One region of the Blautia sp. ZXY-1-B12 genome, then DNA from elsewhere that is predicted to be linked to it. Evidence: riboswitches for the same ligand, from Rfam matches in the RefSeq annotation. Region 1 holds a riboswitch; the other holds the start of a gene.

The links. A riboswitch is a leader RNA that binds a small molecule or an ion and turns the genes downstream of it on or off. The one in region 1 is predicted to bind cyclic di-GMP.
Region 2: another riboswitch for cyclic di-GMP. It lies ahead of AC075L_RS14460 (sensor domain-containing diguanylate cyclase); the one in region 1 lies ahead of AC075L_RS09205 (substrate-binding periplasmic protein).

Annotation. Positions count from the first base shown of each region.
Region 1 is NZ_JBWJVP010000168.1:31,760-48,045, reverse strand. It holds gene AC075L_RS09240 (flavin reductase) at 1-909, opposite strand, end outside; gene AC075L_RS09235 (M20 metallopeptidase family protein) at 1,336-2,505, opposite strand; gene recQ (DNA helicase RecQ) at 2,526-4,415, opposite strand; gene AC075L_RS09225 (putative ABC transporter permease) at 4,441-5,328, opposite strand; gene AC075L_RS09220 (hybrid sensor histidine kinase/response regulator) at 5,396-8,344, opposite strand; gene AC075L_RS09215 (ABC transporter substrate-binding protein) at 8,350-10,200, opposite strand; gene AC075L_RS09210 (ATP-binding response regulator) at 10,200-12,380, opposite strand; gene AC075L_RS09205 (substrate-binding periplasmic protein) at 12,364-13,179, opposite strand; cyclic di-GMP riboswitch class I at 13,359-13,452, opposite strand; gene AC075L_RS09200 (MATE family efflux transporter) at 13,615-14,958, opposite strand; partial or broken gene AC075L_RS09195 (Lrp/AsnC family transcriptional regulator) at 15,177-15,636, shown strand; gene AC075L_RS09190 (helix-turn-helix domain-containing protein) at 15,780-16,091, shown strand; gene AC075L_RS09185 (SIR2 family NAD-dependent protein deacylase) at 16,192-16,286, opposite strand, start outside.
Region 2 is NZ_JBWJVP010000219.1:9,076-25,361, reverse strand. It holds gene ilvD (dihydroxy-acid dehydratase) at 1-1,506, opposite strand, end outside; gene AC075L_RS14505 (HPr family phosphocarrier protein) at 1,569-1,772, opposite strand; gene AC075L_RS14500 (GntP family permease) at 1,819-3,174, opposite strand; gene AC075L_RS14495 (FadR/GntR family transcriptional regulator) at 3,457-4,143, shown strand; gene AC075L_RS14490 (ABC transporter ATP-binding protein) at 4,217-4,978, opposite strand; gene AC075L_RS14485 (ABC transporter ATP-binding protein) at 4,975-5,769, opposite strand; gene AC075L_RS14480 (ABC transporter substrate-binding protein) at 5,870-7,408, opposite strand; gene nikC (nickel transporter permease) at 7,443-8,309, opposite strand; gene nikB (nickel ABC transporter permease) at 8,306-9,250, opposite strand; gene AC075L_RS14465 (LysR family transcriptional regulator) at 9,765-10,673, opposite strand; gene AC075L_RS14460 (sensor domain-containing diguanylate cyclase) at 10,709-12,439, opposite strand; cyclic di-GMP riboswitch class I at 12,532-12,607, opposite strand; gene mgtE (magnesium transporter) at 13,010-14,404, opposite strand; gene sdaAB (L-serine ammonia-lyase, iron-sulfur-dependent subunit beta) at 15,163-15,831, shown strand; gene sdaAA (L-serine ammonia-lyase, iron-sulfur-dependent, subunit alpha) at 15,851-16,286, shown strand, end outside.

The DNA of each region.
Region 1 (16,286 bases):
ATAGGTAGTTGTTGCCAGTACCAGCTTACTGTAACGGAATGCATCACTGAGTGCCTGAGACATATCATCTCTTGCCAGATCATAAACAACTACTTTCGGACATCCCTTACTCTTTAATTTCTCCACAAACTGATTGACTGCTTCTTTGGTATGTCCGTATACAGAAGTATATACAACTACGATTCCTTCTTCCTCCGGTGTGTAAGAGGACCAGGTATCATAGAGGCTGATATAATGTCCCAGATTTTCTGTAAGTACCGGACCATGTAACGGACAGATGATCTGAATATCCAGAGTAGCTGCTACTTTCAGAAGTCTCTGTACCTGTGCGCCATATTTACCAACAATACCGATAAAGTATCTTCTTGCTTCATCATCCCAGTTTTCTTCCACATCCAGAGCACCGAACTTACCAAATCCATCTGCTGAAAAAAGAACTTTATCTGTGCTGTCATAAGTCACCATAACCTCCGGCCAATGTACCATTGGCGCAAATACAAAAGTAAGATTATGATTTCCCAGACTCAGTGTAGAACCATTCTCTACTTCCAGTTTCTGCCCTTCCAGATCCAGTCCGAAGAAATTTTTGATCATTACAAATGTCTTCGCATTGGCTACTACTGTAGTGCCGGGATATACTTCCAGAAAGTTCGCTACATTTGCTGCATGGTCAGGCTCCATATGCTGAACGATCAGATAGTCCGGCTTACGTCCGCCCAGTGCCTGTTCAAGATTATCCAGCCATTCATGTTTGAAATTGGCATCTACAGTATCCATAACTGCAACCTTGTCATCCAGAATCACATAGGAATTATATGCCATTCCGTTTGGCACTGCATACTGTCCCTCAAACAAATCTACCTGATGGTCATTCACTCCGACATATTTAATGGTATCTGTAATCTTCATATTTCTGCCCTCAATTCTTTCTTTATAGTATATCGTCTGTCCGTTACTATTCAGCAATCTGCTGTCACTCAACGTTAATAAGTTATAGTTGCTATGCATTCTTATTTTGTTTATGTTTTTATATTATACTATTTTAATCCAATTTTCAAGTCCTTTTGGTAATTTTTTTCATTTATTTATGAGATTTTTTATAGAGTCAGGTGGATATCCTCAATTGAAGCAGGGCTTACTTAATTGGGTTAATTTACAGTATTCTCTGAAATTATTACGAGTATACTCAAAAAACAGCAGAACAGATACAAATTATCCATCCTGCTGACGTTCCTTCCATAGCAATCTGCGTAAATAATACATTGATCCAGTTCAGTAGAATTTCACGCTCTGCTGAACCACATCACAATTCACTATTTTCCAAAATAGCAATACTCATAATGTAGTTATAATCTTATACAATGCTTCCACGCTGTACGGCAGTATCCTCTCATCCAATTGAAATTTCGGATGATGCAGAGGATGATTCTCTCCTGGTATTCCCGCAAGAAATACTGTGAAAAGTCCTCTGGTTTCTCTAAAATATCTGTATGCGTTGTCACCGGAAAGAAACAACTCATCTTCTCCTTCCAGAACAAATTTATCTCCGAATACTTCTGCACCCACTACCTTTGCTGTCTCTGTAAGTTCCTCATCATTGGCAAACGCATATACCGGATTTTTGGGAAATTCCATACGGATCTGTGTGCCAGTCTGCTTTTCAATTTCCTGCAGATTTCTCTCCAGCTCGTGCTCAAGTGCCGTGTAAGTTTCTTCATGAACTGCGCGTATATTTCCGTTTAATACCACATGGTCTGCAATAATATTCGTATATTCACCGCCATGGATTGTACCCGTACCCACAATATATTTTCCTGCATCCGGATGCTGTTTTCCAAAACTTTCATTCAGATCATGAATGGCACTTATCACTTGAGCAGCTGCATAAATTGCATCAATCCCCTTATCCGCTTCACACCAGTGACTGGATTTTCCATGAACATGAATCTGCATACTGTTGATCATGGAAGATGCCTGTCCCTGATGCACTGCCATTCCAAATGTCATGTCCGCTGCGTAATGAAACATCAGAAATGCATCTGCTTTCGGATTCTCTAATGCTCCGGCCTGAAGCATTCTTTTTGCACCTTCACCAATCTCCTCTGCAGGTTCAAAAAGGAACCGGAGCCTGACCGGAAAATTTTCCTGCATTCTTTGCTCTTCTGCCACAATTTTTGCAAGGATCAGTGCTGCTGCCAGGATCATATCGTGACCGCAGGCATGCATACATCCCTGATTTACTGATGCATATGGTAGATTTGTCTGCTCCTGTATGGGCAATGCATCCATCTCCGCCCTGAGTACAACCAGTTTCTCCCTGTTTCTCAGAGATGGAAGTTCCGCGATCAATCCTGTAGGTTCTATCGGCACAATCTCATATCCCAGTTTCTCCAGATATTTCCGGATATATGCAGACGTCTCCACTTCCTGAAGTGCCAGCTCCGGATGTTGATGAAAGTAATGTCTCAATGTGATTAATTCTTCCGTATATTTTTCTATATTCATCTGTTTTCCAACCTTTGTTCTCAGGGATTACCATTTTCATCTTCCGACATACTCAAAACCGCATTCGGACGTTCCAGGCAGAACTTCTGTATCTCTTCCAGAAATCTCTGACCGTATTTCTTTAGCTTATTCTCGCCCACACCGGAAACCTCCAGCATTTCTTCTTCATTTGATGGACATTTGATGCACATATCTATCAGCGTCTTATCACTGAACACGATATATGGAGGCATGGCTTCCTCTTTTGCAATTTCCAGACGAAGTTTCCGCAGAGCTTCAAATAAATCGTAACCTGCTGCCGTAAGCGCATCTGTACTGCGTTTTCTGACAGATTTCTGGGGCTTTTTCTTTTTATCCGGTTCTTTTTCCTCGTAAGTACGCATGATCACGTGAGTATTTTCATCTCTTAGCGGAGAAATATCGCCCAGTTTCAGCACACTGTAACGTTCCTGTGTCTGATAGAGATATCCCATCTCAGTCATCTGGCTGATCAGTGCCCTGAGTTCTGCCTCACTGTGATCATTCAATGCTCCATAAGATTTATACTTATCTGCTCCAAGCTCCCTCAACCGGGCTCTCTTAGCCCCCAGCAAAGTACCAAGCACAATTGTCAGTCCATACCTTCCTCTCGTCTCAGCTACACAGTTCACTACCCACTTCGCCTCTCTGGTCATATCTGTCTCATGGTATTCTCTGTGGCAATTTCCACAATTATCACAGGGACCGAAGGTCTTTTCACCGAAATACTCCAGAATATAATTTCGCAGACATCCTGTTGTTTTACAATATCCTTCCATGATCTGAAGCCTTCGTATATCCCGCTGACGAATGAGAAATTCATCCTCTTCATCCACATCGGAAAAATCTTTGTTATCCAGAAGCATTCGGTCGATTATAACATCCTGTGCAGAAAACAATAGAACGCACTGGGAATTCTCTCCGTCACGCCCTGCACGTCCTGCCTCCTGATAATAATTCTCCATACTCTGCGGCATATTGTAATGGATCACATATCTCACATTGGATTTATCAATCCCCATTCCAAATGCATTTGTTGCAATAATAACAGGGGTTCTGTCGTAAATGAAATCATCCTGATTCTTTTTTCTGGTTTCATTATTCAGTCCTGCATGATATCTGGTAACAGCAACTCCTTTTTGGAAAAGCAGTTCAAAAAGATTGTCCACATTTTTTCTTGTAGAGCAGTAAATAATCCCGCTCTCTGTTGGATGTCTGTCTATGTAATCCATCACAAAATCGTCTTTTCGCCGGATATTTTCCACGCTGTAATATAAATTCTTTCTGTCAAACCCGGTGATCACTACTTTCGGATCTTCCAGCTTTAAAGTACAGAGAATGTCGTTCTTTACTTCCTCTGTTGCAGTTGCGGTAAAAGCACTGACGATCGGACGACCGGGAAGATTTTTTACAAAGTCTACGATTTTGACATAGCTTGGTCTGAAATCCTGTCCCCACTGTGAAATACAATGTGCCTCATCCACTGTCACCATGGAAATCTCCACCTGTCTGGCAAATTCCAGAAACTCATAATTTTCCAGACGTTCCGGTGCAACATAAATAATTTTGTATCTTCCTCCTGCTGCCAGGTACAACGCCTTGCTAATCTGACTTTCCGACAGTGAAGAATTGATAAATGCGGCATGTATTCCCGCTTCATTCAAAGCCTTTACCTGATCCTGCATCAGTGAGATCAGAGGAGAAATTACAATCGTAATTCCTGACAGCATCAGTGCCGGTACCTGATAACAGATGGATTTTCCAGCTCCTGTCGGCATGATTGCAAGCACATCCCGGTGTTCCAGAATGGACTCCACAACACTCTCCTGCCCTTCTCTGAATGTATCATATCCAAAATAAGTCTTTAAGGTTTGTACTGCCTGTCTGTTCACCTGAAGCCTCCCTCTGCATTTTAATCTATTTTAATTTCTTTTTCAGCTCCTGAATCAGTTCGGAATAGTCTCTGTGCTGCATCTTCGGAAATGCCTTGATGATACGCCCCTGACCGACAACGGTATGATTGGTAATAGAACTGGACAGTTCCTCAAACTGAGCCTGAAGCTCCGCTCTTTTTATACGAAGCATTTCGATAGATTTTTCTCGCTGTGCGGCAGTTGCATCACGCAGTTCTGCTGCTGCAAGAGTTGCCTGAACCTTTCCTTCTCCCACTTTCTGCGCTGTGCCAATCGTAGTCGTAGCCAGTGTATCACTCAGTTTATCACTTACAATTCTCAGATCTGAGCGAACCTTATCCAGTCTGGTAAGCTTTTTATTCAGTCCCTGGATCACTGCTACCGTCACAATAAAATCTGTCAGATACACAGCATACAAAACTGCTATCACAATCCATTCCCAGGTTGCAGGTGTATGTAACGCATGTGCCTCTACATACTTCTGGAAAACTTTTACTACCATAACGATAGCCAGTCCCCAGATCAGAGAAAACTCCAGGCAAATGTAGCCATGAAAATTGAAGGGTTTATCTGAATAATCCCACCATCTTGCGTGGAAACACACATCCAGCAGCCAGCCTGCAACCAGTTCCACCGCAGTTGCCAGAACAATTCCAAACACAAAAATCATTCCATCACTCATCTGACGCCCGCTGCCCTGAATTGTATTGAGCAAAGCAAAAACAGAAAGCACCCCAAATCCATATACCGGGCAGACCGGTCCATTCAGAAAACCTCTGTTTATGACCTTTCCCAAGGCTACTGCATGAAAAATAACTTCAACAACCCAGCCGCCAAAAGAATAAATAAGAAAATACAGACATATCTGAAAATACGTCATTCCACAAATCATTCGTTGCTCCTCCTTGCTTTCATCAAACCACTTTTCATATCCCATTATCACAGTTCAAACAGAAAACTTACCCCAGACTGTTTTGTAATGTACTGATCAGTTCCTCTATAACAATTGGTTTGGATAGAAATCCATTCATACCACATGCCAGTGCTTTCTTTCTGTCTTCGTCAAAAGCATTGGCAGTCATGGCAAGGATCGTAATTCCCGCCAGTGCCCGATCATCCAGTGAACGGATCTGCTCAGTAGCCTCATATCCGTTCATTACAGGCATCTGCACATCCATAAGCACCAGATCATAATCACCTGGTCTTGAATTCTTAACCTTCTCCACAGCCTCTGCTCCATCTTCCGCTGTATCAACCTGAAAACCATATTCACTAAGGAGTGCTACTGCAATTTCTCTGTTCAGTTCATTATCTTCCACAAGCAGTATTTGCCTGCCTCTGAAATCTGAATCTGCTGCCGGAAGAATATTATCCTCTGCCCCGGCCTGCTTCTGGCCGATTGCAGCCATCAGAGTCTCTCTGATATCTGACATAAACATAGGCTTGGCACAGAACGCAGTCACCCCTGCTGCCCTGGCTTCCACTTCAATATCTGACCAGTCGTAAGCAGTCAGGATAATGATCGGCGTATCATCACCAAGACTGCGAATCTGACGGGTAACTTCAATGCCGTTCATATCAGGCAGACGCCAGTCAATAATATAAGCATGGAATGCATCCCCCATTTCCACAGACTGCCGTGCACGGAGAACAGCCTCCTTACCGGAAAGTGTCCATTCCGAACGCATTCCAACCTTCACAAGCATCTTAGTCACACTGTCACAGGTATTGAAATCATCGTCTACTACCAATGCTTTCAGACCTTCCAGCTCTGCGATTTTCTCTATACGGTGGTTCTCAGGCTGAATCCGCAATGGCAGACGGATAATAAATTCAGTACCTTTGCCCTGTTCTGTCTGAACCTCAATGGTTCCGCCCATCATATCCACGATGTTCTTGGTGATAGCCATACCCAGTCCTGTACCCTGAGTCCTGCTTACAGTGGAAGTCCGCTCTCTCTCAAAAGGAGAAAAGATCTTCTGTACAAATTTCTGACTCATGCCGATTCCGTTATCCTTTACCCGGATTTCGTACAGTTCACAGCCTCTCTGTGTACCCGGATACTCTCTCAGCCGGACAGAAACGGTTCCGCCTGCAGGAGTAAACTTGATCGCATTGGACAAAAGATTCAGCAGTACCTGATTCAGCCTGGTCTTGTCACAATAAACATCCTCATTGGTAACATCCATGACATCCATGTAAAGCTCTAACTGTTTCGCATGGATTTGTCCGCTGATAATGGTTTTCAGATCATGAAGAACCTCTGACAGACTGACTTCCGTCTCTTCCAGATGGATTTTCCCGCTCTCAATACGGCTCATATCCAGGATATCATTGATCAGTGAGAGCAGATGATTACTGGAGGAAAGAATCTTACCCAGATAATCCCGAACCCTTTCTTTATCATCAATGTTGCTTACAGCCAGTGTAGTAAAACCAATGATCGCATTCATTGGTGTACGGATATCATGAGACATATTGGAAAGGAAGGTGCTCTTTGCCTTGTTTGCAGTCTCCGCAGCGCGGACCGCCTCAGAAAGGGCCTGATTCATTTTTCTATCAGAGGTACGATCTGACAGAACCAGGATATATTTCTTTTTTCCGTTTACCTCGCTGCCCATTGCAACGTTATGAAACCAGCGGTGTTCTCCTGTTTTCTGATGAACATATTCAAGATCCCATTCCTGCTGCTCATGAACCTGGATTTCTTCCAGATACTTCTTCTCCGGATCTTCAACGTCCCCGGGATGCAGTTTCCCAAGGACACAAATATCTTTACGAATCTGTTCTACTGTAATTCCCAGCAGTTTTTCCACATTGGGACTGACGTAATCTGCCTGATATGTTTTTGCATCCAGCATCAGGAAAACGTCATCTACATTCATTGACAGCTTTTGAAACAATTCGTCCCTGTACAGGATCTCCGTATCCTTTCTCTTCAGGTTTACCCTGTTTTTCCGGAGAATAATTCCAATAAAAAGACCGGCAATACACACCGCTACTGCACTTACAAGCAGCACAGTGCTACGCTGCAGAACATTCATACTTGCATTGACGATATCAGCCTGGACAAGTCCCAGAAAGATCCAGTCCTGAGGTTTGGATTTCTCATAGACCAGATAGTAATCCTCTCCATCCAGATTTATCAGCATTGCATCTGTATGTCCTTCCTTAAACTCTTCTGAAAGTTTAAGGATCTCTTTTTCAGACATATTGGAATGTTCTCTCAGAATCCCAAAGAAATTATACACCTCTCCCCATGCCTCAGAAGAATGATCCACAACAACACGGCCATCCGGATGAACCACATAACTCTGGGCATTTCCATTGAAAGCAGAAATATTCAGCACATTTACGATATCAGAGTTTTCATAGGCAATGGCAATGGCATCATATTCAAAGCCCTGATAACTTCCATGAGGCCTGGGAGTAGCAAAAACAAGGAGCTGGGATTTTCCGGGAACCGTTGCATTGGTTATCACATCATTTCCCTGCCGGATCTCATCTTCAATATTTTCCTGCAATCCCAGATACCCGGTTTCACCTGTTGCCATCTTATAGTTCCCGTCCGCTGACAGGAAATAAAAATCTAAAAAGCCTGCATCTTCCTGTGCTTTCTCTATATACTCACGAATTTCACTTTCATCGGAAGTGTTCTGCAAATATTCCCCCCATATATGGAGATAAGTCAGATTCTTATTTGTCAGCTCACTTAGCATATTATCAGACTGATGAAAAATTTCTGTCAGGTGAGAAACACTTTCCTCATAAACAGTCTTCGATACAAACCCCAAATATTGGAAAACAGTCAAAAGGATTCCAACAAATAGGGCAATAAGAACTGCTGCATTCCATCGTTTTCTCACAACCCGTTTCTTTCTGTTTGTATTATGATTCTTAACATCCATTCTTCTCACCTCAGAGTAATGTAGTCTTCAGGCTCTGCAAGAATGGCATTACCATCTGAAACATATGTTGTCCAGGTATCTTCCACAGAGGTATCCCCTCCATCAAATACAATATTTTCCTCTGCCGGATAAGCTTCCATATATTGTGGTGCTGCAAGGCAGGTCACAGTAAAAGTATCCTTGTCCTGAATCTGTTTTCCATTCTTTGAAACTTTACTCAATGTATAACCATTATCCGTTTCCCTGATTTCTACAGAAATACCACTGAACACAGGCAGAGAGCCACGGTTAAAGGGGATAAAGCCTCCCTGGTAGCCTTCTACGAAGTTTCTGACCGTTTCCTTCAGTTCTGCCCCGCTCATCTCACTGCTGTAAGCGGAAAGCTCGTTTGGCATAATCATGTTGCCTGCCATTTTTTCTGTATAACCGGCCTTCAGTACATTTCCTGTAAAGCTGTTTCCTGTTGCAATCAGCACATCCGTCCCATAAATACCGCGCAAAGTGTTTGCCATAACAGAATAGGCTTCATTGCCTCCGCTGGTATGGAAACGATTGGAATAAGTTTTCTTTGAATCCAACACAATATCCTCAGAAGTGGATTTTTCTTCAAGAAGCTGGGAATTAAATGACTGATAAGCCTGCTCTGCATTATATTCTCCTGAGATCATCTTAGACACCACATCCCTGGAAATGGAAAAAAAGTCATTTGACGCAATACGGATATACATATGGTTTTCTTCGATCACAGGTTTCACATCCTTCAGATATTCCGTAAGCCGGAAATCCACATCCTGGCTATAGCTTAACAGATCCTGCCCATCATAAATGATCCGGTTCTGCGCATCCTCTGAAAGCATTGTGTTCAGTACCTTCATTGCTTTCTGCCGACGTGTTTCATCCTTTGTCAGGTCACGGTTTAAAGCTATCTGGAAATATGGTGTAGTCATCAGCCACTTTTCGCCGTTCTGCTGAAAGAATGGCAGGAATGTTGTGTTAATGCCCTGATCCTGGAACATTTTTACACCGGCAGAACTGCCGAAATACATGGCAAGCTTACCACTTTTGTACATCTCAACCACATCATCATAATTCATATCCAGATCATCCTGGCTCAGCCCTGTATCCTGAATAAACTGCTCCATACATTCAAAAGCCTCCGGCCAGACGGTACTGTCCAGACCTTCTCTCTTTGTATTGTCCGGGTCACTGTAGATGGTACGCCACTTACGTCCATCCACAGAAGACAGCTCTGATGCAGACAGACCCTGCAGTGTTTCCATACAGGTATAATCATAGTAATAGTCTGCAGTAAACCCACGGATACCCACCTCATCAAATGCCTGGCAGGCAGAAACGAAGCTTTCATAATCCGTTGGAAGAGGAATATCATACTTTTCAAAAAGATCTTTGTTCACTACAAAGCCATGGGCATCTGCACACACAGGAAGCCAGTTTACACTGCCATCCTGATTTTTGAAATTGTTAAGGTAGGTATCATAGACAGCACCTGCAGCATTGGTTGTGGAAAGATCCATCAGACTGTCCTTCAGGGGGCTTGCATCATGGAGGGAAAACCTGCAGCAGGTTATAATATCCGGCAATCCGCCGTTTTCATTCAGAAAACGATAGAAATCCAGATCATTATTGCCTACTACAAATTCAACGTTGATATCCGGAAGCTGTTCCTGGATGTATGGCGCATATTTTTCATACAGCTTTGTGCTCCATAAATACACTGTGATGGTTTCTGCATCTTCTTTTTCCGCACTTTTCCCGCCGCAGCCAGACAGAAGTGATACGGCTGTCACCATCGCCAAAAGCACAGCAAGTATCTTATTCCATTTTTTCTTTTTCATTATAACTTCTCCTGATTATGTTTTACTAACTCATTGATCGCTTTTACTAATAACTTTCCATCAACAGGCTTGGCAATATGTTCATCCATTCCTGCTTCCTTTGCTCTCATTTTGTCCTCAGTGAACGCGTTTGCTGTCATGGCAATGATCGGTATCACTTTTGCATCCTCTCTGTCCAGAGAGCGGATCATCTTTGCTGCTTCATATCCATTCATGACAGGCATCATAATATCCATAAGAATAACATCAAATTCTCCAGGTCTGCTTTTTCTGAATATGTCAACAGCCTTCTGTCCATTCCATGCTTTTGTCACCACAGCGCCTTCATTCTGAAGCACAAATTCTGCAATCTCCATATTCAGCTCATTATCCTCTGTCAGAAGAACATGGAGCCCCTGGATAGAAGTTTCTGTTTTTTCTTCCGTTTCAGTCCTGTCCTTCATATCTGCATCAATCTGGAATGGAATCCGGATCACAAATGTAGTCCCTGTGCCTTCTTTACTTTCAAAGGAAATGGTTCCGCCCATTTTCTCCACCAGTTTTTTTGTAATTGGCATTCCCAGTCCTGTTCCGGCAAATTTTGTGCGACTTCCTGCATGTTCCTGTGCAAATGGTTCAAAAATGCGTTTCTGGAATGCCTCTGTCATTCCAATTCCGGTGTCTCTGCAGACAAATTCCAATGTGGTCATTGCTGTCTGTTTCGATGGGATTTCCCGACAGCTGATATAGACATATCCGTTTTCTTTGTTATATTTCACCGCATTAGACAAAATATTCATCAGAATCCGTTTCACATGCACCGGACTTCCAATAAGATTCCAGTGTGTAACTTCTTTCTCTTCCCAAATGATCCGGATATTCTGCTCCGCAGCCATATGTTCGATCACACCCAGTATTTCCTCAAAAATACTGTTCAGATTAAATGGGATTTCTTCCAGAACCACTTCATCTGACTCCAGCTTGCTCATGTCCAGAACCTCGTTTATCAGTTCCAGCAGCAGATGGGATGTCTTTTTGATCTTTGCCCTGCATTCCGTCTGTTTCTCCATATTGTCTGCATAATGGTCTGCCACATTGATCATGCCGCAGATTCCATTGATCGGTGTCCGGATATCATGGCTCATTCTCTGCAGAAACTCGGTTTTTGCCTCATTGGCTGCTTCTGCTTTTTTTGCTGCTCTCAGAAGTTCTGCTTTATATTTTTCATCTTTTTCCTGTTCCTGTTTCCGGTGTGCCAGATCCGCTCTGTAACCCCAGAAGCAGAATATACCGAATATGAGTAAATAAAGAAAAACGACAGCTGTTACACTTAGTGGCAGGTTACGGAATACTTCCGTATCCGGAAGATAGGCATAAATATAATAATCCCGCTGCTTCAGCATGATTCCGTAACCTCCGGTTCCTTCATTTTTTAAATGAAAAATATGCTGACTGTCTGTATGCTCTTTCATTGCCTGGACAACCTGGTTGCCGGCAGTATCCTGTCCCAGCAGGCTTTCATCGTTGCTAGCAACGATGGTTCCCTTATCTGCAACAATAATCGTTCCATCTTTCTGAGTGCTATAGCCATTTAAAAGGTTCTGTATTGTCAGGGTATAATTTCTGACAAATTCCGGAGATGTGTAATAATAAATTGCAACCATACCTGGTACATCTTTTCTGGCACAGGCTGCAATGTCGATACGTGATCCGTCTTCTCGGTCAATCCGTTCCGAATAAGATCTTTCTTCATATCCGGTAAAATCCATGATAATGTCTTTTTGCAGATAATCTGTGATCTCATTGGTCAGAGCCTCATCCATGCTGTATTTGCAGACTGTCTTTCCCTCTGCATCCAGCACAAGGATACCATCCACCCAGAGGGTCTGCAGATTTTCTTTCAGAAACTCCTGGCTTAGCCGGCCGCCGTTTTCTGTTTCCATGTCGATATTCGTACTCATCTGTCTGGCGCTTTCAATGGCACGGAGGAGACTTTTAGATTCCGAAGCTTCATTATAATGGGTGTAGGTGGAACACTGCACTTTGACATAGTTTACAGTTTTCACCATCCTGTTCTCTGCTTCCTTTTTCTCTGCCTGAAAAAAGTAATACAGGGAAGCTGCAGTCACACAGATTCCAAGCAGAATGCCGAATATCCAGAATCGCTTTACTTTTATTCTTCTCCTAATATCCAAGATCATCCACCTCCAGATACTTCTGGGGATCATCCAGATATTTTTTAATGATTTTCAGGGATGTGCCATCCTGACGCATTTCTTCCAGCGTCTGATCCATCTGCTCACAAATTCCTCTGTCATCCTCTTTTGCAAAAGCAACACCTATCCCGACCACCATCAGCGGATCTTCCAGGATACGGAAGCTTGCATCATAATCCTTCATGTACTGGACAATGGATTCCTCATGTGCAGCAACTGCATCTACATATCCTTTTCCCAGAAAGGTATAGATTAGTTCCCTGTGCCCAAGACTGATCAGATTGCCCAGTTTGGGGATCCTTTCATCTGTCCGGTTCAGAAAGATGCCTTCCGGTTTGGTTGTGGACTGGACGGCAAGGTTCTTTCCCTCCAGATCACTTAGTTTATAGATATCACTGCTCTCATTTACAGCAACTACCTGGCGGCTTGCTATGTAGGGTCCTGCCCAGCGGTAATCGTCAAGGCGTCCTTCCATGGAAAAACAGCCCATAATACAATCGATCTCTCCGCTTTCTACCAGTTCTTTTTTCTTCTCCCAGTTGATCTGGACAACATCCACCTGATACCCCATTCTTCTGAAAGCTTCTGTAGCCAGTTCCACATCAATTCCTGTGGGGATTCCATCTTCATTCAGATAATTGTATGGCGGATAACTGTCACTGCCCAGGGTGATAACGGGCTTTTCTCTTTCTTTTTTAGTAACATCTGCATTTTTGCACCCTGCCAGGGCAGTTGCTAAAATTCCCACAAGCAGAATGCCTGCAATCACTCTTTTTCCTTTCATCTTTTCTCCATTCCTGCTGTTCTTCTCTATTTTCCATCAAATTTAACCGAATCAGGTAAGTCCCCTGCGGAGGTTGCGAATATCCGCTTGAAGACAAAAAAAAGTTCCTTGTAAAAAATTTTACAGGAACTTTTTCCATAATGCCCATTTAACATTTACCTTTTTTTATTACTGAGGCATGATGCAACCGGCTGGCATGGCCAGATTTCAATCTGACTTTAGCTCCTTCTGGCTTTGCGCCCCGGCTTTTCAACCGGTTTGCCAATAAATGCCATAAAAAATTATTTTTATTATAGCACTCATACTATATCATGTCTATAAGAAAATATGTTACTGTTCACAGCAACACGCTTCGCAGGATATTGCCAGTGAACAGTAACGAAAATATACCTCTTAACATACAAATCCAGCTTCCCATCAAAACTTAAGAGAAATTTACCGGAATGAAACTCCTTCATCAACCGGCCATGATTTTCTAAGTGCCCCATAGGAGATCAGAAAATTCGCAAGCCATCCGGCCGGTACAGCAAGCCAGACAAATGCAATTCCATAACGCGGTGCAAAAATCAAGGCAACTGACAGCCGAATGGCAAGGTTTACCATATTGGCAATGAGAAACGGCCGCATAATTCCAAGTCCACGAAGAACTCCATCTGTTGCCATCTTAATACCCATAAAAATAAAGAAATATCCCAGCCATTTCATATAATCCCCGGACACCTGATATGCCAGAGCGGTTCCATCTTTTCCAAGGAATAAGGAAGAAATTGGGGTGTGCAGTGTTTCAATGACTATGAAAGCAAGGACTGCGAAACACAGATCTAACACCAGTGCAGCGTGATATCCTTTTTTAATACGTTCAATTTTCTTTGCTCCAAGATTCTGGGAAACATAGGGCGAAACCGCATTTCCAATGGATACAAATATCAGTGAAAAAACATTCTCTACTCTCATGGTTGCCGCATAACCTGCCAGCGCCTGTGTACCGAAGGGATTTACAACCGCCTGTACGATCATCATACCAATTGACACTGTGGATTGCTGAAGAACCGATGGTACTGCAATACGAAGCATGGAATGTAACTCCTGCCTGTCAAACCAGTTAAAGCGGCTTTTATATCGACGCATCCGGTTAAAGAAAATCAAAAGCGAAAACACTGCGGAAATCCCCTGCGCAATGAGAGTTGCAAGGGCGGCACCGAACACACCCAGCCCTAAACCTGCCACCATCCAAAGATCCATAACAATATTCAAAACAGAAGAAAATATCAAAAGGCCCAGCGGAATCTTCGATTCACCGATGGAATTGAACATCGTTGAAAGGATATTGTACATAAACAGAAAGGGAAATCCCACAAAATAAACACGCAGATACAGTACCGCTTCATCCAGTATGTCAGCAGGTGTTTGTAATAAACTCATCATAAAATGAGAAAAAACAAAGCCAAAAACCCCCAGAAGTATACTCAGAATCAGAAAACTGATCAACGATGTTGACACAATTGTTTTCATTTTGCTATAATTCTGAGCTCCAAAATAGCGGCTCACAAGTACACCTGCTCCTACACCGGCTCCCAAAGCCACACAGATGAAAACATTGGTCAAAGCGGCACAGGCTCCAACTGCCGCAAGTGCAGAGGATCCCACAAACTGACCTACGATAATGGAATCAGCCATATTATATACTTGTTGAAAGAAGCTGCCCAGAATCATAGGCATTGCAAAAACAGTCAGTGCTTTAAGAGGGGCATCTGTGATTAAATATTCATCTTTTGACATTCTCATTTTCCTCCATCAATTCCTGCTTTTTATCCGAAATCACGATTGTATTTTCAAAATGTAAGTTTAAGATTTCGTTACGCAACAATTATATGTAGTTACAGCAAATAAGTCAAGCTGCTGTTTACTTTTAGTAATATAAATGATATGATATTTGATATTGAAAAAAGCTGCTATCAGATGGATATTATTTTATATTATTTTACAGGAGGGAACTTATGTACCTGGACGGTTTAGATGAGCTGGATCAGAAGATTATCCGGCTGCTTATAGAAAACGCACGTATCTCTTACTCTGATATCGGTGAAGAAACCGGTATTTCCAGAGTGGCAGTAAAAGCCCGTATCCAGGCTTTGGAGAAAAGAGGCGTAATCGAAGAATATACAACAATTATTAATCCGCAAAAAATCAGTGGGGCTGTATCATGCTATTTTGAAATTGAAACAAAACCGGAGTACCTGGCGCAGGTGACAGATATATATGTACAAAAATGATACAGTCACACAGATTTACCGTGTCACAGGAAGAGACAGGCTTCATATACATGCCGTTGCTTCATCCGGTGATGAAATGGAATACTTCCTGCACAATGTCATTGATACACTGCCTGGCATTATCAGCTGCAGTTGCAATATGATCTTATCACGCATTAAAGATATTAAAGGATTACGGCTATAAAAGTCAGAAGCTGCAACCAACCTTGATCCATACAGTCATGTCACCCTGCCAAAGTGAATTAAATATAACGCTCCCAGCCACTTTTTGACTTCAACAGTTTGCTCTTCCTGAAACGCCTCGCAGCTTTTCAAAATAACAATAAAATGCCCATTTTTCGTACACGGGAACATATCCTAAAACGCCACTATACTATTGAAGAGTTGTCAAAGCAGTATCTGATGAACACCACTACTTTGAAATCCGTTTTCAAAGCAGTCTATGGAATGCCCATCGCTTCTTACATGAAAGAATACCGTATGAAGTTGGCATCGAATATGCTGTTGCAGGAAGATAAATCTATTTCGGGAATTGCCGCCGCTGTGGGATATAAAAACCAAAGTAAATTTACATCGGCTTTCCGAGATATATTTCAGATATTACCTACTGCATATCAGAAACTGTATCGTAATCAATAATTTTAATACAAAACTGCACCCACAATATCCCTGAGTGCAGTTTTGTATCAATCAATATTCTAATGTTTCTCCATCAAGTGGAATATCAAGAACAAGCATCCTATACAAATGCACTTTCCTCTTTTGCTTTCCGCAAATCTTTTAACACTGTTCCTATATCTCCCAAAATAGCAATTCCCTTATCTTCAATGAATT
Region 2 (16,286 bases), on a different contig from region 1:
AACAGCTTCCGGGCTGCAATGTCCGATAACCGGACCTGTAGATGCACCGGAAAAACGGCCGTCAGTGATCAGGGCAATGCTCTTTCCAAGTTCTTTATCACTGCTGATTGCTTCGGAAGTATAGAACATTTCCGGCATTCCGCTTCCTTTCGGTCCCTCGTAACGGATAAATACAGCATCACCTTTCTGAACCTTATGTTTCAGTACTGCATCCAGGCATTCTTCCTCGCTGTCAAAAGGTCTTGCGCGAAGAACGGATTTAAACATTTCTTTCGGGCATGCAGTGTGTTTGATTACTGCGCCTTCCGGTGCCAGGTTTCCACGAAGGATCGCAATACTTCCATCTGTTCCGATTGCTTTATCATATGGACGGATAATATCTTCTTTTGTAAGATTTACATTATATCGTTTGTTAAATTCCTGAAGCCACTTCTCACATTTCTCATAGAATCCGTTGTTCTTCAGTTCTTCAAGGTTTTCACCCAGAGTCTTGCCTGTAACTGTCATAACGTCCAGATGGAGATGCTCTTTGATCTCTTCCATGATTGCCGGTACACCACCTGCATAATAGAAGCATTCTGCAGGCCAGCGTCCTGCAGGACGAACATCCAGAAGATATCTTGCATTTCTGTGAAGTCTGTCAAAGGTGTCTCCTGTGATCTCAATGCCAAATTCATGAGCAATTGCAGGAAGATGAAGCAGACAGTTTGTACTTCCGGAGATTGCTGCATGTACAAGGATTGCATTCTCAAAGCTGTCCATTGTTACAATATCAGAAGGACGCATATTTTCCATCTGTGCGATTCTTACAGCCTGTCTTCCCGCTTCTCTTGCAAAAGCCAGAAGATCCGGACTTGTGGATGGCATCAGTGCTGTACCCGGAAGTGCAAGTCCCAGTGCTTCTGCCATGATCTGCATTGTAGATGCTGTTCCGATAAAGGAACATGCACCACAGCTTGGGCAGGCATTACATTTTGCCCAGTCAAGCTTCTCTTCGTCAATTTCGCCACGTTCAAATTTAGCGCTGTACATTCCAAGCTGTTCCAGCGTCAGCATTTCCGGTCCTGCATTCATAGTTCCGCCCGGTACAAATACAGACGGAATATTAACTCTTGCAAGTCCCATCAGATTTCCGGGTACACCCTTATCACAGCTGGAAAGATAAACTCCTGCATCAAATGGTGTTGCATTTGCATGAATTTCAATCATGTTTGCGATCATTTCACGACTGGCAAGACTATAGTTAATTCCATCTGTACCCTGGCTTTCTCCGTCACAGATATCTGTGCAGTGATAACGGGCACCAAATCCGCCTTCCTCAGCAATTCCCTTGCGAACCTCTTCCACAAGAATGTTCAGATGTCCACTTCCAGGATGGCTGTCTCCGTATGTACTCTCTACCATAACCTGTACTTTTCCCAGGTCTTCTTTCTTCCATCCTGTACCAATACGCAGCGGATCAAGCTCCGGTGCAAGCTTTCTCATTTCCTGACTTTTTAACTGCATGATTTTTTCCTCCTGTAATTTTGTACTGTTAGAATCAAAAGGTATTTTGACTCTGATATCATTTATTTTCGAATCAGATTCAGGCTTTCCAGCTTTTCTCTGGCGAATTCTGCTTCTTCTTCTCCTACACTTATTTCCACCTGCTCGAAAGTGGGCAGACTGAATACCCCAAGCATGGACTTGGCATCTACCACATATCTGCCACAGAGCAGATCTACGTCACCTCTGCAGCTTCTCTGCAATCTGTACCAGATGTTTCGCGTCATACATATCTCTTAAATAAACCGGTATCTTTACCATTCTCTCTGCCTCCTATGCAAAAATCGAAATAACCAGGCTTACAATAAGTGCTGTGACACCGATCAGTGTCTCCATAATTGTCCAAGATTTCAGTGTTGTTTTCTCGTCGATCTCAAGGAAGGTTCCTACCAGCCAGAATCCTGCATCATTTACATGGCTCAGAGCTGTAGCACCTCCACAGATAGCGCAGCACATTGCTGCTCTGTAGAGCATACTGGTATCCATAACTGCAGGCATGGTTGCCATAATTCCGGATGCCATTGTCATTGCCACAATGGAGCTTCCCACTGAAGCTCTGACAAGAATAGCAATGAAAAATGCGATCAGGATCAGCGGAAGTCCGCTTTTCTCAAGAGCAGGTCCGATAATATTTCCAAGTCCGGAATCCTGCAGCATCCAACGGATCACACCGCCACTGGCAATAACCAGAAGAATCATACCTACAGGTCTGAGGGAGTGATCCAGGATTTTCTTTAACTGTGCACCAGAGAAGCCTCTGCGGATTCCCAGGAAATACATTGCAGCCAGAGTTGCAATTGTCAGTGCCAGGAATGGTTTTCCAAGGAATCCCAATACATCCTGTACGCCTGCCGGAAGGGGCATATATTTTGATAAGGTACTGAGAAGGATCAAAACAAGAGGTATGAGGATCACACCAAGTACCAGTCCAAAGGATGGCAGTTCTTTTCCGTCATCTTTGATCTCACCTACATTGGCAGGAAGCTCTGTAAAAATCTTATTTCCGATAAATCCGCCCCAGATAATACCGGAAACCAGCATACAGATCAATGCTGTAGGAATTCCGACCATGATCATGGTTCCCAGGTTTACGCCCAGTGCATTTGCCACCAGTACAGATCCGGCTGATGGCGGTACAAAAGCGTAACCACTGGCAAGACCTGACAGAAGGGGGATTGCATAGTACAGAGTTGATTTTTTTGTCTGCTTCGCAACACTGAATGCCAACGGGATCAGTACCACAACTCCTGCTTCAAAGAATACTGTAGTTCCGATTACCAGTCCTGTAAGTCCCAGTGCCCATCCTGCTTTTTTCTGACCAAATTTGCCAATCAGTGTTTCCGCAATTCTCTGTGCACCACCGCTTACTTCCAGGATTCCTCCAAACATGGAGCCAAGACCTACCAGAAGTGCAATGCCCTGAAGTGTTTTTCCAACACCCTTTTCTACCGTGTCGGAAATCATGGTAAGGGGCATTCCTGCACCTACTCCGATGATAATGGCTGAAATCATCATTGACAGAACCGGATGAAGTTTGAACTTGATAATCAGTACCAGTAATACGATGATTCCTACTGCTGCTGCAATCATTAATCTCATGGGATCTGCCGCAAAAGTTGTTTCTTCCATTTTTTCCTTTTACCTCCTTGATTCATCTGATGTTTTTCTACTTTCTTTCAAATACATCTGATCTATTTTCTGTTTTTCTTCTGAATTTACTCGTTTTTTCGTTTTTTGCCTTTCAATTCATCTGATGTATTTATCATATATTCTATTCTCCAAAAAAGCAATACTGTAATTTTGTCTAAATTTTCGCATTTATTTTTGTGCATATTAGCGCTTTGACATTCATTCTAAAACACCTTATCATAGAGATTAAGAAATTTCACTTTTAGAAATGGAGTAAATCATATGATGAATTCATTAGAAGAAAAAAGTCTTCCCCAGAAAATCTCGGAAGACATTATTTCACTTATATTAGAAGAGAACCTTCAGCCCGGAGACAAGCTTCCCAATGAAACAATTCTTTCCGAGCGTCTGAATGCAGGAAGAAGTTCTGTCCGGGAGGCCATGAAGCTGCTTGCTTCACGAAACATTGTTACCATACGTCAGGGTTCCGGCACTTATATCGCTTCTTCTCCGGGAATGGTAGAGGATCCTCTGGGATTTACCTTTATCGGAAATAAACAGAAGCTGATCCATGATCTTCTGGAGGTACGTTTCCTTCTGGAGCCTTCCATAGCAGCTATGGCAGCTACGAATGCAGAAGAAAAAGACATAAAAAAAATCACCGCTCTCTGCGATGAAGTAGAAGTGTTACTGAATAATCATGAGGATCACACACACAAGGATATTGAATTTCACGCTGCTATTGCCCTGAGCAGTAAGAATGTTGTGGTGCCAAGACTGATTCCGGTGATCAACAGCTCGATTCCTCTTTTTGTGGAAAGCACCGGAAATACTCTGCATAAGGAGACTATCGAAACTCATCGTGAGATTGCAGATGCTATCGCAGCCCACGACCCGCTCCGCGCACAGGATGCCATGTATCTTCATCTGGTCTACAACAGAAAAAGGATTCACCTTGCCATGAAATGATCCGGAATTATGATATAAAAAAGTACTTCCATCTCCGGGAAGTACCTTTTTTATAATCATTTTAAGAACACCATCACGAAAGTACCGCATCCACCAGTCTCCGCGTATATTCTTCTTTTGGTTCATTAATGATATCATCGGGAATTCCGCTTTCCACTACTTTTCCCTCATACAGTACCAGAACCCTGTCACAGAACATTTGAACAAGGGCCAGATTATGACAAATAAAAATAAAAGACAGCCCATTCTTCTCTTTCAAGTCTTCCAGAAGTTCCATGATCTGTTTCTGTATGGTTACATCCAGAGCACTGGTTGCCTCATCACAGATCAGAACTTTTGGTTTTACTGCCAGAGCTCTTGCTATCGCAGCCCGCTGACACTGTCCGCCACTTACCTCATGAGGATATCTTTTTGCATATTCCTTCTCAAGGCCGCACTGCTCAAGCAATTCTGCTACTCTTTTCTCCACATCAGCCTTTTTCATTCCACGGTTTCTAAGACTCTCACCAATTCCGTCACCCAGTGTCCTTCTGGGATCAAAAGAACCCACCGGATTCTGAAAAACCATCTGTATATCTCCATATACCTCTTTCAGCTGACTTTGTTTCAGTCTTGTAATATCTTTTCCTTCAAATTTCAATGTACCCTCTGTGATATCAGTCAGCCGGGTGAGCAGCTTTGCTATTGTACTTTTCCCACTGCCGGATTCTCCTACGATTCCCAGCGTTTCTCCTTTTTTTAGTGTAAAGCTTACATCATTTACTGCTTTAAAAGGATTTTTTCCTCTCTGGGTAAATATTTTTGTTAAATGTTCTGCCTCTAAAAGTATGCTCATACTCTGACCTTCCTTTGCAGCTTTGGTACAGCCTCCAGCAATTTCCTGGTATACGGATCCCGGGGATGATCCAGTACACGGTCTGCTGTGCCATATTCTACTGTTTTTCCATTTTTCAAAACCAACACAGTATCTGCCATTGCCCGGACTACCCCGATATCATGTGTCACGATCACAATTGCAGTTCCAAACAACTCTCTTAACTTAAGCATTTCCCTTACAACCTGACGCTGTACAGACACATCCAGAGCACTGGTCGGTTCATCCGCAAATAGGATGGGCGGATTCATAAGCATGGCAATTGCAATACCTGCTCTCTGATTCATTCCGCCTGACAGTTCAAATGGATAACTGTCCCACACACGCTGACTGTCCTTAAAGTTCAGTTTATCAAACAGATCCATTGCCCTGCTTTTGGCCTCACTTCTTGTTATCTTCGTATGTACACGCATACTTTCATAAATCTGTTCTCCAATGGTGCGGATCGGGCACAGGGAAGCACCTGCATCCTGAAAGATCATGCCAATTCCTGCACCTCTGATCTTTCTTTTTTCTTTCTCCGGTATATCCAGAATATTCTGATTCATATATCGGATATCTCCTCTTGTCACAAGACCATCCGGTCCCAGAAGTCCCATTGCGGCTTTGATCAGGGTGCTTTTCCCACTGCCGGATTCTCCCACAAGGCCAAGTATCTCTCCATGTTCAAGAGAGAAGCTCACATCATGAACCACCGCTTTCCCGCCAAATGATATCTCTACGGAATCGTAGGTCAGTATTTTTCTATCCATTTCTGTAAACCATCCTTGTTAATACTTACCAAATCAGGGGCAAAATATCTTTTGCCCCTGAAATATCATCGTTCACATATTCTTCATTTATTGTTACAGTTTAGTTGATATCCAAATCCGCTGTCAGTTCATAATAATCACATGGATGTGCAGTCAGTCCTGTTACATTAGACTGCATGATCATACTCATTCTCAGGTAAGAGCAGAATACATAGGCATTGTCATCCAGGATTGTCTGCTGCATCTGAATCGCCAGATCTGAACGCTTATCTGCGTCGAATTCTTGCTTCATCTGTTTTTCCAGATCTTCCAGTTTATCACTGTGATAATGTCCGTTATTGCTTGCAGATTCATCCAGTGTGCAGGAAGTGAAGAAATACTCCGGATCTCCTGTAGGTGCAGTTACCATGGCACTTGCATATACATCCCATAATGCAGGGTCTTTACGGATAGTATTATTATCAGAGGTACAATTTATCTGAACATCCATACCGATTTCTTTTAAGGTTGCCTGTGCAGACTCTGCAAGAAGCGGAAGCTCCTGACGGCTGGGATAAGTAAGCCAGCGGATCTCCAGTTTCTGTCCGTCTTTTTCACGGATACCGTCACCATCAGAATCCACCCATCCTGCTTCCTCCAGAACCTTCTTTGCCCCATCAGGATCATAGCTCTCTGTTGTCAGATTCTGCCCTCCAAAAGAGAAGGTATCCGGGAAAACACCGACTGCAGGATATCCATATCCATTCAGAAGCACAGACACAAAGCTGTCCTTATCAATACCCATGGCAATTGCTTTACGCACTGCCGGGTCAGATGTTACAGGACTTTCAAAGTTCATCCACGCATAGAATGCACGGCTTGTAGCTGTACTGGTAAATGTAAAGTCATCATTTTCAAATAAAGGATAGCTTGCATATGCCATACCATAGGCAGCATTAATCTCCCCTGCCTGAAGAGCCATTGCCAGTGTATCACCGTCAGAGATTGTACGGACAGTGATCTCATCCACATTCACATCTCCGTTCCAGTAGTTTTCATTCTTTACAAGATTAACATGATCATCTGTCACCAGTTCAGTTGCCACATAAGGACCTGTACCGATCACTATACCATCATCACTGATACCTGCCTGCATATCAATAATACATCCATAAGGATCACTGAGATAATTGATCAGTGCAGGCTTCGGTTCTGTAGTCTTTATGGTAACAGTATTTCCATCTGCCTCGATAGTATCAATGCAAAGATCTCCTGCTGCACGCTCATGATTGGCAACCAAAGCCTCCAGGCTTTCCTTTACTGCTTCTCCGTCACAGGCACGTCCATTGGAAAACACAACTCCGTCGTTCAGTGTGATCTTCCAGGTCAGCTCGTCAATATTTTCATACTCTTTTGCGATCCATGGCTCTATTTCCATTGTATCAGAATAACGGAAAAGAGTTTCCCCTACTCCATAACGGATGCAAGCCCATCCTGCATAGGTATTCTGAGGATTAATATCTGCCTCCTCATTTTCCGCATTAAAGGTGGTATCGCCAAATACCAATGTCTTTTTTTCTGCTGCCAGTGTTGGCATAGCTGTCATTCCTACTGCCAGCCCCAGGGCAATTGCCATTGCCAGAAATTTCTTTGTTCTCATTTTCTTTCCTCCTCGTTTGTTTTCATATTACTTATCATGAACGGCTGTTCTTAGGATCCAGATAGTCACGAACTGTATCACCTAACAGATTGAAAATTGCCACAGATATAAAAATTGCAATTCCAGGTGATAATACTACCCATGGATATGTTTGGATCATACTTCGTCCGCTGCTCATCATACTTCCCCATTCAGCCATGGGAATCTGTGCTCCCAGTCCAAGAAATGACAGACCTGCAAGTTCCATCATCATGGTACCGATATCAAGCATGGCTGTTACCAGAACAGGGCCCAGCATATTTGGAAGAATATGTCTGAGCATAATCTGACCTGAGCTGTCACCTGCCAGTATGGCAGCATGAATATAGGGTTCCTCTTTTAATGCCAGAGTCTGCCCTCTGGCAATACGTGAATATTTCGGCCAGCTTACTACTGCCAGTGCTATAACAGCATTCTGAATGCCTCCCCCAAGAATAGCTGCAATCGCCATGGCAAATACAAGCCCAGGGAAAGCAAGACATATATCTGAGATTCTCATCATAACAGTATCTGCAGCTCCGCCAAAATATCCGCAGCATACACCCACAGCTGTTCCTAACACAAAAATCACAGCAACCAGGATAAAGGTCGAAAAAATACTGGCTCTTGCACCACTTATAACTCTGGACAGCATATCTCTCCCATATGTATCTGTTCCCATAGGATGCTGAAGACTGGGGGGCTGAAGTGCACTTGCCAGATCCTGTGCATAAGGGTCATATGGACAGAGATGCTCTGAAAAAACTGCAAGTATCACAAGCCCTATTGCCAGAATAAGAAAAAAGACCAGCTTTTGTTTTATATGGTTTTTCTTAATCTTCTGTACACGCACTGTCACATTTTTATTCTGCTTTTCACTCATTGTTTCACACCTCCCAGACGGATTCTCGGATCCAGGAACCGGTATGACAGATCTGTAAGCAGATTTACTACAACATAGATGATCGCCATCCACATAACATATGCCTGAATAATAGGATAATCACGCATGGAGATAGCATCTACTGCCATCTTTCCAACTCCATCCCACATAAAGATTGATTCTACGATTGCAGTTCCTCCCAGCAGATTTCCCACTGACAGCATCAGCAAGGTAATGATGGTTACCAGCGAAGCCTTCATAATACTTTTCCAAAGAGTGACAGAAAACTTTACTCCTCTTGCTTTCGCTCCTGCCACATAATCTTTACTCAGTTCATCCAGCACAGTTGCACGGACCTGGCGAAGATACTTGGCCGACATGGCAATTGCCAGAGTGATTGCCGGCATTGCCACACTCTTTAAACTTACATCTTTGGATATAACCGGAAAAATCCGCAACCTGATCGCAAGAAAATACATCAACAGCAATGATACAAAAAAATTAGGAAGACTGTTTCCTATAAAGCTGCATAAACGGATCAGATAATCCGTAATCGTATTCTGTTTCACTGCTGACAGAATCCCCAGAGGGATTGATATGATGATGGTCAGCAAAATAGATGTCACTGTAAGAAGCAGCGTTGCCGGAAGCTTTGATATGAACGTGTCAAAAACCGGAAGACTGGATACATAGCTGTTTCCCATATCTCCATGAAGCAGTTTCCCAAGCCACACAAAATACTGGGTCAGAAATGGTTTGTCCAGTCCCAGCTGTTCTCTGGCTGCATTTAACTTATCTTCTGACAGGATCTGTCCTGTATTTTCCATTTTTTGTGTTACTACATCACTTCCCGCAATCCGCATCATGCCATAGGAGAGAAAAGTAATCGCAAACAAAATGGGAATCAGCTGGAGCAGTCGTCTGAATGCATATTTTTTCATTTGAGTATCTCCATTTTATAATTTTTCAAAATTGTACTCCTAATTAGCCTCCACTCAGTTTAACAAAAGCAAAAACAGCCCACAACCCACCCGGGGGGTTATGAGCTATTCTTAATTTGAATATCTATCGTCATTTTTGGAATAGGTTTTTTTAATATCAGCAATAATTTAAAACAACCATCCCATTTTGTTCTAAACTATGTTATACTACAAGAGCTGTCGAACCTCCAGCAGGAAGGAGGTGAGTTTCATGGAAGCAATTTTTACTTCATTTCTTGTCTCTGTCATAGCAGGCGTAGTTAGCTACTACATATGCAAATGGCTGGACAGCGGACATTAGACAGCAACAGTCTAAACGGAACAGCTCCCCGTAACGAGCAAGAAAGCCCTCAGAGCGGCAACTCTGAGGGCTTTCGTTTCGCTTCATGGAAATTTCACTTCATTTCTTAGCTACTATTAGTATATGCAAAATAAGTTAAAAAGTCAACTGCAATTTTTATTAATGCTTCGGCAATTAATGCTTCGGCAGTCTGCTCTTTAAAAACTCCACAAGCTCTGCCACACTCTCATCCATTGCTTCTCCTTTGTGGAGTATAAAACCAAAAATCACTTTACTGTCTCCAAGATCCAGAGGGATTCCCGGTGTAGTTCCTTCTTTGTTTTCTGACAGGTAACTTCCGCTTATATTTGCCACCTTACTGTTCTTCAGCATTTTTTCCATAATATAATCACTGTTGGTCAGCACGGAAATATCAATATCCTTCCATTGGAATGCATCTTCTTTTACAGCACCGATGTCAAAAAATTCATCCTGATAATTCTGTATAAAACGGATTCCCTCCAGGTCTTCCAGTTCTGCCCTCTCTTTGCCGGAATTGTAAAGCTCTGTCAGCCCTCCCGGATACAGCATTACATCTGTTTCATAGATAGGTTCGAAATGCATTTTGTTTTTTGACAATTCATACAGGAAATTTTCCTTCTGCTGACTGAGGATATATACAAAACCAATATCATCCATATAATCCCGGACTCTTTCCATTACGCTTTGTACACCTGCTGTTGTTACCTGGAAATGATATTTTTTTTCATAGGTTTCATTATAAAAGTCTACAAATTGATTGGCAAACCAGGAGCTGGGATTTAAAGATATCCGGATCCATTTTGTCATTCCGCTGGAAGCCATATTTTCCAGAACATTTACTTCATTTATAATTTTCGACGCATATTCATACATCTTATGCCCCTGTACTGTCAGTCTGATTCCTCTTGGCAGTCGTTCAAAAAGCTGCATTCCCAGCGTATCTTCCAGTCCCTTGATTACCTTGCTGACACTGGGCTGTGTAGAATACAGATTTTTCGCAGCATCACTGAATGAACCAGTCTGCGCACATACTACGAAATACTGTAATTGTTTTAAATCCATAAAGATTTTATCCCTCTTTCTGTTTTTATCCGCCATTAACCCTTTTTTCTATTTTGAGTTTTATCTTCATACATTCTGTGATCTGCCATAATGCGGATTTCATCGATCTTCTGGCTGTGTTCCGGATAAATGGCATAGCCACAGCTTGTATCCACGCTCAGCAGACGACCCTCTATGTTAAAAGGCCGGTCAATGACTCTTTTTATTCTTCTGACCATCATCTCACAGAATTCATCATTAATATTGCCCTCCTCAATGATCAGGGAAAATTCATCTCCACCGATACGGAAAGCATAGTCTGTCTTCCTGATACATTTGCACAATCTCCGGGAAACCGCCTTCAGCAATCTGTCCCCCATGTCATGTCCATAAGTGTCATTAACAGGCTTAAACCTGTCCAGATCCAGATAGAACATGGCAAATTTTTTATGCAGCTTTCCATTTCTTTTTAATCTTTCGGAAAGATAACGCTCATTATAAAGTCCTGTCAGTGCATCCGTATTTGCCAGCTTCTCAAGTTCATGCTTCTGCCCGATATCCTGAGCGATCAACATTACTTTGGACAGTATACTGCCTTTCCATTCCACAGGTATCACTGACATTACTTTATAAGAAGATTTGTCAAGAGTACAATATTCAAAGGTATACAGATCATCCTCAGACATAATAACCTTTCTCAGATATTCCGGTGAAAGCAGATCATCCATCTGTATATTTATCTTTTCCGTAAGTATCACATACTCTCCGGACATACGCTGAAGAAGTTCCCTGTAATCACCTGTAGGATTATAATAAGACTCATTGTTCATCTCATAATATTCATATATCCCGCTGTCCAGATTACAAACTGCAAAACGCTCTACAATCCTGGTTACTCCCTGAATAAGTTGATCCATGGCGATGTTCTGCTTTAACATCGCTCTGCGTTCTTTTTCCGCATTTTTCGAATCCGTCACATCACGAAGAAAAATCATGGCGTGTCTGATCTCTCCGTTCTCATCTGTATCTCCCTCCATCACTACATTCCGGATAATACGCAGCTCTCCGTCAAACACTGCTTTGCATTCCTGACTGAGTTCCCCTGTGATTTTTCTGAGTTCCTTCGTAATATATTCCCGGTTGTAAATCTGCGCAACCGCCTCTTTACTCTCAGGACAGACATAATTATTAAGAAACATCTGTATCAGTTCATCCCATGTCCGGCTTTTGTTGGAAATTTCCTGAAGCGAGCCCTTTACTTTCATAGATTCAAATGTATTTTCCTGAAGATCCACATAATATTCACACAGATTCATATCTGTAAAAGCCCGGTGAAAAGCAGCTTCCCTTGCTTCCTGATTCCGGGCAAAGTGAGCAGATCTGACAGATAATACCCAGATTGGCCGTCCTTTATTATCCCTGGCATCTGCCTTCACAATCCTTACCGGTATTGATAAACCTTTACTGTCTGTCAGATACAAGATGTGAGAACCCTGTAAATCATGAAGTCTTTCCGGTGAAAATATATGCTTTTGCTCATTACAGACCACACTGAGCATAGAGCCGTCTGATGCTTTCATAAATTCATCAAGGTCATCCCACCCCAAAAGCTGCAGAAAATAGTTACTTACACTCCAGATTGTCAGCTTCTCATCATAATAACCGGCGACTGTTCCCACCGGATCATTCTGTTTCAGTACATATTCAATAGCTTCCTGAACTGAAGGATTAATATCCGTATCTTCATTTGCGACATATATTTCAATCTTATTCATTTTGTTAAGCATACACCTATGCTCTGACATGATATTCTCAACCTTTCTTTAAAATAAAAGAGAATAATGCCCGCTACAATACAACAAGACATTACTCTCTGTATAAATGCAACTGGCTGCCATTTTACAGGCCCTTTAGCTTTGCGCCGCAGCCTTTCGACTGTTTTGCCGATACTGTATCTGTGTTGCCTGGTGTACCAACAAGTTGATTCACAGATACATTATATATATTATATTTTCAATCTCTTATTACTGTTTACCGTTAATATTTCCTGCACCGCTGTTTATTTGTTACTGTTTACTCCGTTCTCAGTAACGTTTATACGCTTTGTAAACCCAAATAACGACTTGCCTCTTTCAATCGTCAGATCAGGTAAACACTAATTGCAATATATTATTTGCATATCCCCGGAATAATGTCAACTGCTATTTTCCTTATTTCACAAAATTTATTCCAGATTGCAAATATCAGACATTGCATTTGTAATTTATAGTAATTAACTACGGCAGCCGAATTCAAACAAAAAACAGATCCAATATCTTATAATCAAAGATACAGGACCTGTTTTTATTATCTGAAATTCAGCCTGCAAGATTCAGCATTTTTAATAAGAACAGCCAGCTCAGGCCATAATAGGTAATTACTGCAACAAGGTCATTCACTGTTGTAATCAGCGGACCTGATGCTACTGCCGGGTCAATATTGATCTTCTTAAAGAACAATGGAATACAGGTGCCTACTGCACTGGAGATCAACATAGCCAGCAACAGTGCCACACCGATACATCCGGATACTGCATAGGAAAACAAAAGTGTTTTTCCTTTAAACAGATAAATATACAATCCGATCAGCGCAAAAGACAGAATTCCAAGAAGTCCGCCATTACACAGACCAATTCTCATTTCCTTCCACACAAGTTCCAGTTTCTGCTTACCTGTCAGAGATTCATCCATCAGCACACGAATCGTCACAGCCAGAGACTGGGTACCCACATTACCTGCCATATCAAGGATCAAAGACTGGAAGCACATAATGATCGGAAGTGCAGTCACCACCTTCTCAAAAATTCCTACCACTGAAGAAACTACCATGCCAAGTCCCAGAAGAATGATCAGCCAGGGCAGACGTTTCTTCATACTTTCTTTCAGTGGCTCCTTTAAATCCTCTTCTGCAGTCAGACCGGCCAGCTTCGCATAGTCATCACCCATCTCATCATCAACCAGGTCAATGATACTGGCAGATGTGATAACACCCAGAAGCTGATTATCGTTGTCAAGAACCGGAATAGAATCCTCAGAATAATCTTTCAGTTCTTCGATACATTCATCAATATTCTCTTCCGCATATACATATGGATAGGAAGTCACCACCAGATTCTCAAGCAGATCATCGCGTCTGGCAATGATCAGTTCTTTCAGATTAATAGCCCCATAAAATTTCTGCTGCTCTGTCACTACAAAAATAGTGGAGATATTGTCATTTTTTGCAGCCTGTTCGATCAGACTGCTCATTGCCTGCTTAACTGTCAGTTTATCTGTGATCACAATATAATTTGTTGTCATGCGGCTTCCGATCTCATCCTCATCAAAGGATGCGATCATCTCCACATCACGTCGAACCTCAGGTTCAAGCAGATCGATCAGTATTTTTTTCTTTGTTTTTTCAACTTTATTTAATACATCTGCAAGAGCATCTGTCTCCATTCTGGATAAAATGGCTGCTGCTTTTCTCACATCCATTTCATTCAGATACTCTGCTGCATTCTCCTCATCTGTATATTCAAAAATATCAGAGAGCATATCTGTATCCAGGATACGGTACAGCTTGCACCGCTCCTGTACAGTCAGTTTTGGCATTACATCTGCCAGATCATTCTCATGATAATCCTGCAGCCTTCCTCCCATAACGGCTGGAGAGGTGTTGCTGCGGATGATCTTCAGAATTTCTTTGGAATAATCCTGTACTCTTTTCTCCATTCTTTCATCCTCCGTTTTTTTGCATAAAAGCACACCAAAAGAAAGCAGTCTGTTATTTATTACATTTTACTGCCATTTCTTCCATGCTTTTTCCAGCACAATAAACTGCAGGGTATTATGCCATAACCTGCTATTCATCCGCTGTCCGTAACTGTCCGGCATCTTCGCCGGATCATTACTGCTCAATATGTAATTGCATGATTCGGGGGAATTTCATAAATACAGGATAAGAAATGAAAAAGACATCCGATCTTCCACATACAGAAACTGTCAGATCACAGACAGTAAAAAACTTCTATTTTATATGCATACATGGAAAATCCTGAAAATATATGACTACAGCAGAACAAAAACGGCTGCTATACTCATATACTCTTTTTAATTCAGATCCTGTGCTACTACTTCGCCCATGAGAATCGCAATTATCCATTCTGTTCCACCTGCCTTTTCTTTAAAATTTACGATTTCGGATATCAGACCCTGTTTTCGGGAATCTGATTTCTAACAGCAAATTTTATGCTGTTCCCTATTTTGAAACAGCATTTTTAAAATTATTTTCAATTTGCACAGTTATTGTAACCGCCCAGTAGAGAAAAAGCAACCCTGTTTTCTCATTTTTTACATTAATTTTTGTTAATGTTAACGATAAGTTTGCTTCTTTTATTCCTAAATGATAGAATATAATCAGAAATTTACAAATAATAAGATTATTGCCATAAACATGCAAGACTATAATTGATATTCACAGGAGAAAAAATATGTCATTTATCAGTGTGTTTGATGTTATGGGGCCGAACATGATCGGTCCTTCAAGTTCACATACCGCAGGTGCGGCGCGTATTTCCTATCTTGCCCAGAAAATGATCGAAGGCCCGTTAAAGAGAGCCGACTTCATCCTGTACGGCTCTTTTGCAAAAACTTACCATGGTCACGGTACTGACCGAGCTCTGCTGGGTGGTATTATGGGATTCTCTACCGATGATATGCGCATCCGAAATTCTTTTGATATTGCTCATGAAAAAGGTCTGAAATTCTCTTTCACTCCAAATGAGCAGGAAACAGATATTCATCCGAACACCGTAGATATCTGCATGGAAAATGAAAAAGGCCAGAAAATGACCGTACGCGGCGAATCCCTTGGAGGAGGCAAGGTCCGTATTGTAGATATCAATCACGTACAGGTAGACTTTACAGGCGAGTACAGTGCAGTGATCGTGATTCATCAGGACACTCCCGGCGTTGTGGCCTATATTACCAAATGCCTGAGTGACCGCAATATCAATATTGCATTTATGCGTCTGTTCCGTGAAAGCAAGGGAGAGATTGCTTATACAATCGTAGAATCTGACGGCAAACTTCCTGAGAATATCGTTCCTGCGATTCGCGAGAACCCGAATATTCATGAAGTTATGATCGTACAGATGTAAAGAAAGGAGGATTTTTATCATGGATTTTAAAAATGCAAATGAACTCTTAGCACTCTGTGAAGAAAAAAATCTTCCTATCTCAGAGATTATGCGTATCCGTGAGATTGAGCTTGGCGAAACAGCCTCTGAGATTGTAAATAAAAAAATGACACGAGTACTGGGAATTATGAAAGATGCTGCTTTCTCACCAATCAGACAGCCGGTAAAATCTATGGGTGGTCTGATCGGCGGCGAAGCCAGAAAGCTGAGTCTCCACGCTCAGGAGAAAAAAGGTCTCTGCGGAAATCTGCTTCAGAAGGCAATTACTTATGCTATGGCTACACTGGAAACGAATGCCTCCATGGGGCTGATCGTGGCCTCTCCTACTGCCGGTTCTGCCGGAATCGTACCGGGGCTGATGCTGGCAATGCAGGAACATTATCAATTCTCTGATGAAGAGATTATACGGGCATTAT